One region of the Rhizobium sp. SU303 genome, then DNA from elsewhere that is predicted to be linked to it. Evidence: riboswitches for the same ligand, from Rfam matches in the RefSeq annotation. Region 1 holds a riboswitch; the other holds the start of a gene.
What was found. Region 1 has a riboswitch for thiamine pyrophosphate ahead of thiC (phosphomethylpyrimidine synthase ThiC). Riboswitches for the same ligand answer to the same signal wherever they lie in the genome.

Region 1 (7,163 bases):
CTGACTGGGTGCGCCCAAGCCTGTCCGCAGCCCTGGTCACACTCCGCTCCCGCATGAGGACGTCGAAGGTCCTTAGGAGGTTGAGATCGAGTTGGTTCAAAGAGAACTCGGCCATATCGGGACCCTCGGGTGCTTTTGCTCGCCGTCAAAAGATATCGGCGGTCCGCAAAAGATCATGAATGCAGCTCATATTGTCAATGCATCTTTTCAATTCGATTCACTGCTCAGGATGTGCTTCCTTACCCGTGCTAACGCCAACGTCCAAAAAAGGGGATCATCATGAAAGCCACGCATCTGGGTATTTTCGTCGCCCTCGCGCTTGCCCAGAACGCCATCGGAGCGGAGATTCCGGTCACGGAATCCGTCAAGTCGTCGGGTACGCTCACAATCGCCAATGGGCTCGACTACGCCCCATTTGAGTTCGTCGATGCAAACGGCCAGCCGGCTGGCCTGGACGTGGATTTGGCGCACGAGGCGGCGAAGCTCATCACGGCTAAACTCGACCTTCAGCGCATACCTTTCGCTTCTCAAATTCCTTCGCTCGCGGCCGGAAGGGTCAAGGTAGCGTGGGCGACGTTCACGGTGAAGGAAGATCGCTTGAAGCAGGTCGACTTCGTCACGTTCCTCCAGTCCGGAACCGTGGCGATGGTTCTCCCTGACAAGAAAGACTCCATCTCGGATGCGAAGAGCCTGTGCGGCAAGCGGGTGGCGGTCCAGACCGGATCGGCGGCCGATTTCACCACGGACAAGCTGAGCGAGGACTGCGCGAAATCCAACCTGCCCAAGATCGACAAGGTCATCTATCCCGAGCAGAAAGACACGATCCAGGCGGTGCTAACAGGTCGGGCCGACGCTCGTTTCGACGACTCCACCGCGGCTGGATATTACGAGCAGACCAGCAAAGGAAAGCTCGTCGTTGCTCCGGGAGTCTACGATGTCCTACCTTTGGGCGTCGCCGTCCAGAAAGGCGACAAGGCCTCAGCTGAAATGATGCAGGCAATTTTTCAGGAACTCATCGCCAACGGCAAGTACAAGACCGTCCTCGACAAGTATGGCATGTCGCTCGCGGCGGTCAAAAAATCCCGTATCATCACCTCTGTCGATCAGATTGCCGAATAAGCCCCTTACGAGCGGATGAGCGCCATCCGCTCGCTTTCACCCTCGCTTCGTGACCGAATTCACGAGCAACGGGAGCCGACGGAAACTGCGCCATTTTTTCACCGAGATCATGCATGAACGCACACGCTTCAACGAGGCACGAGACCTATCTGAACGCGGCCGAACTCGCATTCATCCGCAGCCAATACCCGATCGTCAAAGAATGCATCTATTGGAACAACGCCGCTGTTTCCCCTATATCGATCGGCGTGCGGGATGCGATCTCCCGGCAGGCGACACTCCATGCCACGGACACGTCCGGGATCATGGTGGCAAGCGCGCCGACATGCGACAAAGGACGCAGCCTTGCCGCCAAACTTGTTGGCTCGACTGCGGAACGGATTGCCTACATCCAGAACACCTCGCATGGCCTGTCGCTCGTCGCCTTGGGAATCGATTGGAAGCCTGGTGACAACATGGTGGTTCCTGAGCTCGAATTTCCCTCAAACTTTCTCATCTGGGAGACGCTTTCCCAGCAAGGTGTGGAAATCCGCACGATGAAGGCGCGCAACGGAGCGCTTGCTCCAGATGATCTTCGTTTCCTGGTCGACGGCAGGACGAAACTGGTCGCAGTGAGCCATGTTCAGTTCTACAGCGGTTTCCGGGTCGATCTCGCCGGATTCTCGCAAATCTGCGCCGATCACGACGCATTGTTGGTCGTCGACGGCACGCAGTCGGTCGGGGTGCTGAGCGTGGACATGGAAGGCGAAGGCGTAGATGTCCTCGTTGTGAGCGCCCATAAATGGATGCTCGGACCAGTCGGAATAGGCTTCGCCGCGTTCTCCGAGAGGGCTTTCGAACGCATCAAGCCGCGCGTTGTCGGTTGGTTGAGTGTGAACGACGCCTTCTCCTTTCATCGTGTTCTCGATTTTCTTCCAGACGCCAAGCGGTTCGAACCAGGCACCGAGAACGGCGCAGGCATCTTCGGATTGGCCAAGAGACTTGAAGAGATCGATTCCATCGGCATGGAGAAGATCGAGAGCTATGTTATGGAACTCGGAGCGCGGATTCGGAGGCAGGCTAAATCCGCAGGGTACGAAATCATGAGTGATTGGCCGGAAGAATCCCAGTCGGGCATCATCCTGCTGAAGAATCCAAAGGTGGCCACCAGCGTACTGTTTGCAGACTTGGATGCTGCCGACGTGAAATGCAGCGTCAGGAACGACGCCATCCGTTTTTCGCCTCACTACTACAGCAATGACGATGAGCTCGCGCTGGTCTCCGAGGTCTTACGGGGAGCAACATCCCGAGCCAATGCGTAACCCGCCACTCGCTCGAAGGCGGCACTTCGATAGTGCGCATGCTGCTTTTGCCGCATTCCGGCCAACCAAGATGATTCCGGTGATCCTGGGCAGCAAGAAGTGGCGTCGATACAACGAAATCGATTGTCGATCAGCAGCCATTCGTTCGCAAGAAAGTCTAGCCGATACGGCTTGTGCTCGACCTGCAGGTTCAATAAGAGACCCGAGCCGAACAGCACGCCACTGCACGGCAGCAACTTGTAATCCGCGATCCTCGCTTCGAGAAACGCTTCTTCGGCCGGTGATTCACAGAACGGCAGGAAGTAGCTCTTCCGATCTGGATCTTCCGATGTCGCCGTCCAACGCCGAGCCTACCAGGCGTCGACCGGAGGGTCCGGCTTCGGATCCACGATGTTGTAAATCGTCGAGGCGAAGAAGGCAGCCAGAAGGAAGAGAAGAGGAACAACGAAACCGCCTGCGAAGCAGATCACCGTGAGATTGCGCGGATGACGATCATCTTTTGCTGAGCCTTGGCGTTCACGCTGATTCCCCAATGCAATGCCGGCCCCCACCGTTGCTTCGACTGGCCCGCAACAGCAAGTCTGGCAAGGCTCGTGGGCGTGTAAACAGGTCCCTGTACAGCTCGTTGTTGACCAGTGCCGCCAATCCCATCACAGATTAGTGCGGCAAGGACAACGTGGGACCGGAACAGCGTTTACGAAGAGGATTGGCCGCCGCAATATATGTTCGCTGCTTCCCCTCGAGAATGCCTTTTGATAATTCCGCGCATATGGCGCGCCGCCAGTGTTCGGATTGCTGGAAGAATAAAATCGGTGAGATCGCTGATTGATCACCGTGCCACGATGATCGCGTCCCTGGTTTCCACCAATCGCAGTCGGCAAGCTGTCTCTACACGGCAAGGGCGCGACGAATGACTTCAGGCGCTAGCCAATTCATTCGGGCCAGCCAACTAGGCGGAAGCGTCCAGCCCGACTGAGTCTGAAGCCTGGATGGCCCTATAAACCTTAGGGGCGTTGAAGGGCTTCCCACTAAGCGCGTCCTGTACCCGGTGAGCTGCTGCAGGCGCCCTCCTTAGGTCAGCTGCGTACGAGTTCAGCGCGACGCGTGCTTCAGATTTTGCCTAAAACTCCTAGTGCGGCCGCGGTCCTTCGTATCCTTGAGGCGTCAAAATCCGCGTCGTTCTCAAGTTCTGTCACCTCGGCCACGGTCAGACCGGTGGTTTCTGCGAGGTCGTCCAAAGAATAGCCGCGAGCCTGGCGAGCCTCTGCAAGCAGGGCGCCGATGGATGGGACAGCAGGGGATTTCGCAATCTTCGAGGCCATGTTCATGTCTTTAAGCTTCCTTCTGGCGGCCGGAAAACAAAAGGTTTCTAGTTCCACCGCTGCCGACCGCGTCCGGCAGCGGTGGATTTCTCCGATTTCCGCGGGCGCTCTTTCTAGCAGTTTGTGCGATGGAGTACAGGTCTAACGTGGTGAAGGAGTGGACGACCCTTGCCTCCGGGGGTCAACCTTTCCCTGCGATCATCATTGGCGCCCGCTAGTAGAATGACGTCTTGCTGCAATCGACATTGATCGCCGTAATCGAGTACAGGGCTTGGACTGAAGACGAGCAGCTTCGCGTGCCTCCTTTGAAATCAACATCTATCAGGTTTCCATATGTCGGGATGGAAGCGCCGTCTCAGTCGAACGCTTGCAAATCAGATCGGCGAGCCGACCGAGGATATCATGGACGACATGAATTCGACGCCAGCAAAGGACGGCTCGGGTACATAGGCTTCAACAGGTGTGAACCATCACGGCATCGAAAGATGGTAGGAAAGTAAAATCTTGCTGCCGGTATTCCATTCGTTTGATCGCGGCGACCACCCACCGATAGCCTGAGTGTCACCTGCATCCCCAAGCCATTGCAGTTGTCGCTTGACAGCTCCCTCGGCAAGCCTCTACCCTTTTTCGCATTCACCAGGGGGGTCCCGGCAAGGGGCTGAGATACTGCTATCGCGCGCAGTGACCCGTTGAACCTGATCCAGTTCATACTGGCGTAGGGACGGTGCAAGCGCTCGAGAGGTTTCGGATTCACGCGTGGAATCCGTGCCGGCGTCTTTTCATCATTCCGGCTGAGGACTGGGTCTCCAAACTCAAACTTGGAGCCTCAAACCATGAACATCGCCGCAAAGAATATCACCCCAACCGTCACCACCGGCCCCTTGCCGGCATCCAGGAAGATCTACAGTCGGGGGGACATCCATCCCGATATTTGCGTGCCGATGCGCGAAATCAGCCTGCATCCGACATCGGGCGAGCCGCCCGTTGTCGTCTACGACTCGTCCGGCCCCTATACGATCGAGGGCACCGAGATCCGTATCGAACAGGGGCTGCCCTCACTGCGACGTGACTGGGTTCTCGCCCGCGGCGACGTCGAGGCCTATAAGGGCCGCCATGTCCGTCCCGAAGACAACGGCTTTGCCAGCGGCGAAAGGCTGACGCCCGAATTCCCCGCGCTACGCCAGCCGCTGCGCGCAAAGGATGGCAGTGCAGTCACCCAGCTCTCTTATGCGCGCGCCGGCATCATCACGCCCGAGATGGAATTCATAGCCATCCGCGAAAACCTCGGCCGCAAGGCGCAGGCGGACGCCATAGTCCGCGACGGCGAAAGTTTCGGCGCCCATATTCCGGACCATGTGACGGCGGAATTCGTCCGGCAGGAAGTGGCGGTGGGTCGGGCGATCATCCCCGCCAACATCAACCATCCGGAAGCCGAACCGATGATCATCGGCCGCAATTTTCTGGTGAAGATCAACGCCAATATCGGCAACTCGGCCGTCACCTCATCGATGGCGGAGGAGGTTGAGAAGATGGTCTGGGCGGCCCGCTGGGGCGCCGATACCGTCATGGATCTCTCCACCGGCCGTAACATCCACAACATCCGCGAATGGATCATCCGCAATTCGCCGGTGCCGATCGGTACCGTGCCGCTCTATCAGGCGCTGGAGAAGGTCGAGGGCATTGCCGAGAACCTGACCTGGGAGGTGTATCGCGACACGCTGATCGAACAGGCCGAACAGGGCGTCGACTATTTCACCATCCATGCCGGCGTGCGGCTTCACTACATCCCGCTCACCGTCAACCGCGTCACCGGCATTGTCTCGCGCGGCGGTTCGATCATGGCGAAGTGGTGTCTCCATCATCACCGCGAAAGCTTCCTCTACGAGCATTTCGAGGAGATCTGCGACATCTGCCGCGCCTATGACGTCTCCTTCTCGCTCGGCGATGGCCTGCGCCCCGGCTCGATCGCCGACGCGAATGATGCGGCGCAGTTCGCCGAACTAGAAACACTGGGAGAGCTGACCAAGATCGCCTGGGCGAAAGACTGCCAGGTGATGATCGAAGGCCCCGGCCATGTGCCGATGCACAAGATCAAGGAGAACATGGACAAGCAGCTCGAAGTCTGCGGCGAGGCGCCTTTCTACACGCTCGGGCCGCTGACGACCGATATCGCGCCGGGCTACGATCACATCACCTCTGGGATAGGCGCAGCGATGATCGGCTGGTTCGGCACGGCGATGCTCTGCTACGTCACGCCCAAGGAGCATCTGGGGCTTCCCGACCGCAACGACGTGAAGGTAGGCGTCATCACCTACAAGATAGCGGCTCACGCCGCCGATCTCGCCAAGGGGCATCCGGCGGCACAGCTGCGCGATGACGCGCTCTCGCGTGCCCGTTTCGAATTCCGCTGGGAGGATCAGTTCAACCTCTCGCTGGACCCCGAAACCGCCCGCAGCTTCCACGACGAGACGCTGCCGAAGGAGGCGCACAAGGTCGCGCATTTCTGCTCCATGTGCGGACCGAAATTCTGCTCGATGCGCATCTCGCACGATATCCGCGCCGAAGCGCAGAAGGAGGGACTGGAGGCGATGGCGGCACGTTATCGCGAGGGCGGCGGCCTCTATATGCCGATAGAAACCCTGCAACATTCGGGCGAATGAGATGCGTGTGCTTGTCAAAGGGGCCGGCGTTGCCGGCCTGACGGTGGCGTATGAACTGCGCGCTCGAGATGCCGAGGTCACCGTGCTGGATCCATATGACGGTTTCCTGCGTGCTGCTTCGTGGCTCGCGGGCGGAATGTTGGCGCCCTGGTGCGAGCGGGAGAGTGCTGATGACGCGGTACTCATGCGCGGTCTCACCGCCGCCGACAAATGGGAGGCAATGGTGCCGGGAGAGGTGCGACGCAACGGAACGCTCGTGGTCGCCTCGGCCCGCGATCTTGGTGAACTGCGACGCTTTGCCTGCCGCACGACGGGTTATGAATGGCTGGAAGAGCCGGCGATTGCGGCGCTGGAACCCTCACTTGGCGGGCGGTTCCGGCACGGGCTGTTCTTTCGCCGCGAAGCCCATCTCGATCCCCGGCGAGTTTTGAGTCTGCTGCGCACCAAGCTGACGGCTCAGGGGGTCACCTTCGTGGGCGAGAGCTCGCATGAGGAGAGCTTCGACAGTGTCGTCGATTGCACGGGCGCTGCGCGCATTGGTGAGGCCGAGGAGTTACGCGGCGTCCGTGGCGAAATGCTTTACCTTAGAAGCTTTGACGTGGATCTCTCCCGGCCGGTCCGCCTGCTCCATCCGCGTTTCCCCGTCTACATCGTCCCGCGCGGAGACGGTCTGTTCATGGTCGGCGCGACGATGATCGAGACGGAATTCGACGGGCCTATTGTCGCCCGTTCACTGATGGAACTGCTCAACGCTGCATACA
Region 2 (7,163 bases), on a different replicon from region 1:
GAATCCGCGGTTCCGGTCGAGGAACTCCATAAGGACGAACTGACGCGCCGCATCGAGGCCGCCCGAAAGGAACTCGAACATGCCGAACTGCACGAGCACAAGTCGAAGCTCGAGCACTTCATCATGGAACTGACGCATCTGCGCGGCGTCGTTCAACAGGATTGATCGCAACCGACTGCGACGGATGAAAGGCGGCTGCGACAGCCGCCTTTTTTGTGTCTGTTCTATCTGTCGGGCGCTAGCGTATCGACCCGAAATCGGAAACGCTTCTCCGAAAGCGCGTCGCGATCTTTTCAGATTCGCGCCTCGCGCTTATGTATTGGTTTTACGCATATCGTTATAGCAAAGCCGCTGCACAGTTTTGCGCCATGCTCTAAAGACAGCGCCACTGGTGGCTTGAAATGAAGAAGCGGCCGATAGGCCGCTTTTGCCGACGTGCCGGATCGTCTCAGAAGCCGGTGCCGCCGCGCAACTCGATGACGACCGTCTTGAACAGGATCTTCAAGTCGAGCAGCAGGCTGAAATTCCTGACATAATAAATATCGCAGGCAATGCGAGCGCGGGCTTCCAGCGGCCGTGCCGTTGGGCCGCGCCAGCCGCGTGTCTGTGCAAGACCGGTGATGCCGGGGCGCATGATGTGGCGGTGGTGGTAGTCCGGCACCAGTTCCTCGTAGAGCCGGCCGGCCGCCCGCATATTGATGGCGTGGCAGCGCGGGCCGACCAACGACATCTCACCCCTGAGGACGTTGAAAAGCTGCGGCAGCTCGTCGATATTGGTCTTGCGGAGCAGCGCGCCGATGCCGGTCACCCGGCTGTCGCCCTTGACGGTCTGTTGAATGCCGCTGGGATCGCAAGCTTCCGCGCGCATCGACCGGAACTTGAAGACTGTGATCTTCCGGCCGTTCAGCCCCCAGCGGATCTGGCGGAAAAACACCGGACCACCATCGTCGAGTTTGATGAAAAGAGCGATTGCCAGAAAAAGCGGCGCCAGCACGATGAGAGCGCTGACTGAGGCGACGATGTCGATCAACCGCTTCACGCCGAGCCGCACAGCCATCTTTCTTTCGATAATGGAAAAGCTATCCGGCTGGCGAATGTTGGAGTTCGCTATAACCAGGGTCTTGATTTTGTCCTGACGCTGAGACGGATCGAAGCGTGGATTCGTCTTCGAAGTAAAAGCATTCATTACGCAAGGTCCACAAGCTTAGATGCGATACTGAACAACAAGGAGACAAATACATGGTCACGTATCGTTTGTCATCGGTATAAATAAGAATTTGATAACCCTAAAGACGCCAAAAATGGGAGTATTCGGCGTTAACCTTAATGCGTGTAGTTGCGCTTATGCGAAACTTATACTTTGAAAGGAGTAGCCCGATTGGATTGACGCGATGTCAGCCGGTTTCCGAAATGGATCGCTGGTCTTTCCAACAGGTAGTAGCTGAGGCTTGCGATGAGAAGGATGAGCGCTGCCGCCAGTCCGCAAGATTGCAGCCAGCCGGTGACGACATTTTCAGAGGAAAAGCCGAACGAGCCTCGATCGAGCCTCTGGATCAATAACAAGATGACCTCCTGCCAGATATAGATGCCAAAGGAGATCTTCGCGATATACCGGACCGGAGCATTGTCGAGCAGCCTGCCCAGGTGTTGCGAATGACTGAGCGAAACGAGCGCCGTTGCGACCGCCAGCGGAAAGACCGGAAAACCGTAGGGGATTTCGAGCCAGCCGTAAGCTTCGGCCGAGCCGCCGGGTGATATGACGAGGCGGTAGGCGGCAATGGCGAGGCCGAGGAGCGCTGCGGCATCGAACCAGGAGGAACGCCTTCTTGGCAGCATGACCTCGACGCCAGCGGCAAGCGCGCCGAGCGCGAAGACGGCGAAGAAGCCGATCGGATTATATCTCGGCATCCACTCCTTCGCCCCGCCCTGCAGACCGTACTGCCAGCCGCGTTCGATGTCGTTGAGCGGAAAGAGGGTCAGGATGAGCACATGGGCGAGGAGTACGCCCGTGATGACGCAAAGCCAGGCGAAGCGGGCAAGCAACGGGCGCTGCCTCAGGAATGGCAAACGAAACAGCAGGAGAAAGCAGACCGGCAGGAGCACATAACTGGTGACCTCGAAGGGAATGGACCAGAGCGGCCCGTCGGCTTCGACAGGAAAAAAGGTGCGCCAATGCCACTGGCTCATGAACAGCAGCCCGGAGACGCAGCGGAGCACAAGCTCAGGCGTCAGCGGCAAGGCAAGCAGCGTCAGGCTGAGCGCGAAGCCGACGGTGGCGGCGAACCAGAAGCCCGGAGCGATGCGCGCCGCCCTGCGGATCGTGTAATGCCGCAGGTTGGGCATGTCGCTGCCCGCGTCGAGCGCGCGCCAGAAGGGATGGGCGAGCAGAAAGCCGCTGAGCACGAAGAAGACGGCGACGCCGAAATTGCCGAAGCGGAGGATGTTTGCGGTCGGTCCGAGTTCGTCGGGGATTCTGCGCATATCCAGCCGCAGCGCGAAGTGGTGGGCGAGCACCAGCAGACAGGCCGTCGCGCGCAGAAAGTCCGCTCCGGCCAGTCTCTCCTGTTGTCGCATCTTGTCCCCCGCCCTACCCAGAGCATGGTGCCGAAAAGTGTGAGCGGTTTTCGGACGACATCATGCTTCGGGTCTGGGACTTTGCAGCGGAAAGCCGCGACGGGCAAGGCAGGCGTTGGGCTCAGTCGAGAAGTTCGTTGGTATAATAGGTGGAAAAGTCCGGCTTCTCCTTGAGTGCAGCGCCATTCGCATCGACCAGAATGCCATTCTCCATCAGGAAGCTGCCGAGGGCCTCGGCCTTTGCCGGGTCGAGCTTACCGATCAGACCGGCCTCGGATTTCAGGAAGTGCCCCTCGATCAATGCCTTCTGAGAAGCCTTTACCAGTTCCGTATTCATCAGTGCGCCGTTGCTTCCAGAGATCAGCAGGTCGCAGGCTTCGTCGGGATGGTCGACGGAGTAGGCATAACCCTTTCGTGTCGCCTGGATGAAGGCGCGGGCGTGTTCTCGACTTGCGGAGAGATAGGCGTCGCTGGAGACGATGACCGTCGTCTGCTCGTCGGGGATGCCATAATCGGAATAGTGGAAGCGGCCGATCTTCCGGTTTTCCAGTTCGGCGGCGATGCCTTCCCAGGTGTAGATCTCCAGCGTGAAATCGATCGAGCCATTGTCCAGCGCCTCGTAAGCGGAGGTGCCAAGGGTGACGGTCTTGACGTCGCCTTTGCCGCCATCATTGCGGATCATCGCGGAGATCAGCGCGCTCTCCCAGGTGCCGCCAAAGCCGCCATAGGTCTTGCCGTCGAGGTCTTTGGGGCTCTTGATGTCGTCGCGTCCGCCCTTGAAGATCAGGCGTGCGGTTTCCGTCTGGACGACGCCGTAGACCATCTTCACGTCACCGCCGCCAGCGCGTTGCGTGAGGGTCTCGATCTCGCTGCTGATGCCGAAATCGGCAACGCCGTTGGACACCAGCGTTCCGGCGCTGGTGTCGGCAAAGGGAAGAATCTCGACATCGAGCCCGGCATCGGCATAGAAGCCCTTCGCCTTGGCGACATAGATGCCGATATGGTTGGTGTTGGGCGTCCAGTCGAGCGCGATGCGAACCTTTGCGGGCGCCGATTGGGCGAAGGCGGGGCGGCCGGCGAGGCTTGCGGCGATGGCGGCGAAGATCGTCTGGCGACGGGTGAGAAGCAGCATGGTTACCTCCTCAGGTCTCTAGAGCATGATGCCGAAAAGTGTGAGCGTTTTCGGACGACATCATGCTCTAACTCTTTAAATTAGAACAGGATTCAGATTTTAGGCCGACCGGCCTAAAATCATCCTGTTCTAGCGGATGAAGCAGGGTTTGCAGGATTTCGGTTTCGATCGCCTGGGCCGCCGGCGAGCCGAGATCGGCAATGCTTCTCGGACGGGGCAGGGGAACGCGGAATTCGCGGATGATACGCGCCGGACGAGCCGAGAGCACGTAGATCCGGTCGGAGAGGAACACGGCCTCGCGAACATCATGGGTGATCAACAGCGCCGTCCAACGGTGTTCGGTCCACATGCCCTGCAGCCATTCCTGGATCTGCGTGCGCGTCAGCGCGTCCAGCGCGCCGAAAGGCTCGTCGAGCAGCAGCATGTCCTGGGTCTGGACGACGGTGCGCAGCAGCGCGGCGCGCTGGCGCATGCCGCCTGACAGTTCGGAGGGATAGTGGTGCTCGAAGCCTGCAAGGCCGAAGCGCTCGAACAGAGGCGCTACGGCGGCACGGGCCGCGCGGCGACTCATACCGCGCACCTCCAGGCCGAGTGCGGCATTGTCGATGATCCGGCGCCAGGGCATCAGTGCATCGCGTTGCGGCATGAAGGCGAAGGAATGCGGCGCCTGTTCCAGCGGCGCGCCCTTGAAAAGCATGGTGCCGGAATCGGGCCGAAGCGCCTGGGTCAGCAACCTCAGCACCGTCGATTTTCCGGAGCCGGATGGGCCGACGATCGAAACGAACTCGCCGCTTGCGACAGCGAGTGAAATATCGTCCAGCACCTTCATGCCGTCGAAGGACTTCGAGATGTTGCGCAGTTCAACCATTGCATCGCTCATCGGCGCTGCTCCCCGGATGGCTGCCAGGGCATGACGAGGCGCTGGATCATCAGCGTCGCTCCGAAGAGGCAGAGTGTCAGCACGGCGCTGACGACGACGGCGGCGAGCACGAGATCGGGACGGAAATTGTTCTTGGCGTTGAGAATATAGATGCCGAGGCCGCGGGCGGCACCGGCATATTCGGCAAAGATCGCGCCGACGACGGCATAGGTGATCGAGATCCGCAGGCCCGCGAAGAAATAAGGCAGCGAGGAGGGAAGCCGTGCCAGACAAAAAATGCGCCAACGGCTCGCCTTCATCGAATTCAGCAATTCGGCGATGTCGCGGTCGGTCGATTCATAGCCCTGCAGCAAGGCGACGAGCAGCGGGAAGAAGGTGACGAGCGCCACCAGCAGGATCTTCGGCAACAGGCCGAAGCCGAACCAAAGGACGACGAGGGGCGCGATCGCCACCAGCGGCAGGGTCTGGCTGGCGATGAAGATCGGCAGCAATGCCCGGCGCATGAAGGGCACGAAATCCATGAGGATCGAGGCGGCAAAGGCGAAGGCCAGCGACAGGGCGAAACCTCCGAGTGTCGCGCCGAGCGTGGGCCAGGTATTGGCAATCAGTCCCTCGCGGTTCAGCCAGCCCTGCATGACGATGCGCGAAGGCGCCGGCAGGATGGATGGTTTGATGCCGGAGAGATCGACATAGAGTTCCCATGCCGCCAAAAAGGCGCAGCCGGCAAGCAAGGCGGGTATGCCCCGGTAGAGAGCGGCGCGGAGCGCGGCAAGGCGCGATTCCGATGGTTTTGACGGTATCATCAGCGTTCGATTTCAAGCTTTCGTCGGGCTGTTGGCCGACACCGTGATGTCGAGGGTCACATGCCCTTCGGGTTCGCCGAAGCGAAAGAAGGCCTCACGAATGGTGGCGAACACCGCGCCGGCATCGCCAGAGAGCCTGGTGCAGAAATTTTTGGCGCGGTCGAAGGTGCCGGAGCGCTTCAGGAAGTCGATGCAGCCGTAGATCTCGTCCATATGGGTGCCGGCTCCCATGACGTAGAGCGAGAATTGCGCGGCGGTCGGTTGTCTGGTCTCGGCGGTGGTTTCAACGGCGGCAAGTGCGGCTGTTATACGCTCGGCAAGCGGCTCCGCCTGGCCGAGGGAGGGGCTGACGCCGCAGATGGCGTCGTCGGGCTCGCCGGGGCAGCCGCGTGAAATGGCAGCGGACAGCACGCAATGCTCGCCGGTCTTCGCGGCAGCGACGAAAAGGTCGTGCATGGCGGCGAAGAGAATGTCAGGCGGGCCGACCAGCAGTGTGGAGATGTCATCGGTCTCGATGCGCAGCCGGTTGCGATAGGGATCGAGCGCCGTGACGGCATCGAGAATGATGCCGACGAAATTGTCGGACATCGGATAGAGTGACACTTGTGCGCCTGAGAACATCTGAACCTCGCTCCGCTGGCATTACCCAGATCAGCTTTGAAGGGTCCAGAGGCTTGCGCCTCACATCTCAGCCCCGGCAATACGGAGCTCCCCTGTTATTTGCGCGGAAACTATCACCGGGGTTTTCTCCCCGCAACAGCAAAATTGCGAACCCGTCCGTGCGGTCGGAATGAACCGGATGTGACGGAAAACACCCGGGCGGAGGATCTGCCCGGGTGTTCCCAATGGTTCCGTACCTGCCGGGAACGGAACCGGAGCTTCCTCCCTCAGGCGGCTAGTGCATAACCCCGAAAATCGGAATCGATTTTCGGAAAAGGATATGCGCAGATTCAAAGTGATAGAGCATCCTTAGCGGACTTTACGATTGCAGGAGCAAGGGTTATAAAACCTCAACTAATCTTGAGGTCAAGAGGCATGGATACAATTCCGGCAGCGCCGCTCGGCAAGCTCCTGACGGTCGGCGAAGTGGCGGAGCGCAGCGGCCTGGCCGTCTCGGCGCTGCATTTTTACGAAACCAAGGGGCTGATCTCGAGCATCCGCTCTCGAGGCAATCAGCGGCGCTATGGGCGCGATGTGCTTCGCCGGCTCGGCATCATCAAGGTGGCGCAGCGTGTCGGCATTCCACTTTCGGAAATCCAGGCGGCGTTCGAGTCCCTGCCGCAGGGACGCACGCCGACCGTGGCCGACTGGCAGACGCTGTCGGCGCTGTGGAAGGATGATCTCGACGCGCGAATCAGGCGGCTTAGCCTGCTGCGCGACCGTCTGACCGGCTGCATCGGCTGCGGCTGCCTGTCGATCGAAAGCTGTCCGCTGCGCAATCCCTGCGACCGGCTCGGCAAGGAAGGGCCGGGCGCGCGGCTTCTGGAGACCGAAAACTAAAGGCTGAAACTTCTCGGGAAGGCTAGTGTCTCCCGGAAAGATCGATGCGCGCCTTTCTTTCGGTCGGCGCGCTCATATGTTAAGGGCGATTGACGCAACCGGCGGCACTGTCCGCAAGGAGGACGGCTTCGTGTTCCATCCCAGACTGTTCGAAAATCGCAATGTCGTGGTGACCGGTGCCGGCCGCGGCATCGGCCTCGAAGTCGCCCGGCAGTTCCTGGATTGCGGCGCGAAGGCGATCGTCCATACCGGGCGCAAGCCGGGACGAGACCTG

Region 2: linked by a shared signal. The riboswitch ahead of RlegSU303_RS21100 (YkoF family thiamine/hydroxymethylpyrimidine-binding protein) and the one ahead of thiC (phosphomethylpyrimidine synthase ThiC) in region 1 are both predicted to bind thiamine pyrophosphate.

Annotation. Positions count from the first base shown of each region.
Region 1 covers NZ_CP088096.1:409,196-416,358, reverse strand. Annotated here, with positions in the region: gene RlegSU303_RS26525 (LysR family transcriptional regulator) at 1-115, opposite strand, end outside; gene RlegSU303_RS26520 (ABC transporter substrate-binding protein) at 280-1,119, shown strand; gene RlegSU303_RS26515 (aminotransferase class V-fold PLP-dependent enzyme) at 1,233-2,420, shown strand; gene RlegSU303_RS26510 (hypothetical protein) at 2,771-2,971, opposite strand; gene RlegSU303_RS26505 (helix-turn-helix domain-containing protein) at 3,530-3,748, opposite strand; TPP riboswitch at 4,371-4,482, shown strand; gene thiC (phosphomethylpyrimidine synthase ThiC) at 4,576-6,402, shown strand; gene thiO (glycine oxidase ThiO) at 6,404-7,163, shown strand, end outside.
Region 2 covers NZ_CP088095.1:4,280,112-4,287,274, reverse strand. Annotated here, with positions in the region: gene RlegSU303_RS21130 (F0F1 ATP synthase subunit epsilon) at 1-165, shown strand, start outside; gene RlegSU303_RS21125 (sugar transferase) at 449-1,186, opposite strand; gene RlegSU303_RS21120 (acyltransferase family protein) at 1,354-2,574, opposite strand; gene RlegSU303_RS21115 (ABC transporter substrate-binding protein) at 2,696-3,706, opposite strand; gene RlegSU303_RS21110 (ABC transporter ATP-binding protein) at 3,774-4,586, opposite strand; gene RlegSU303_RS21105 (ABC transporter permease) at 4,583-5,389, opposite strand; gene RlegSU303_RS21100 (YkoF family thiamine/hydroxymethylpyrimidine-binding protein) at 5,402-6,010, opposite strand; TPP riboswitch at 6,001-6,114, opposite strand; gene soxR (redox-sensitive transcriptional activator SoxR) at 6,425-6,889, shown strand; gene RlegSU303_RS21090 (SDR family NAD(P)-dependent oxidoreductase) at 7,020-7,163, shown strand, end outside.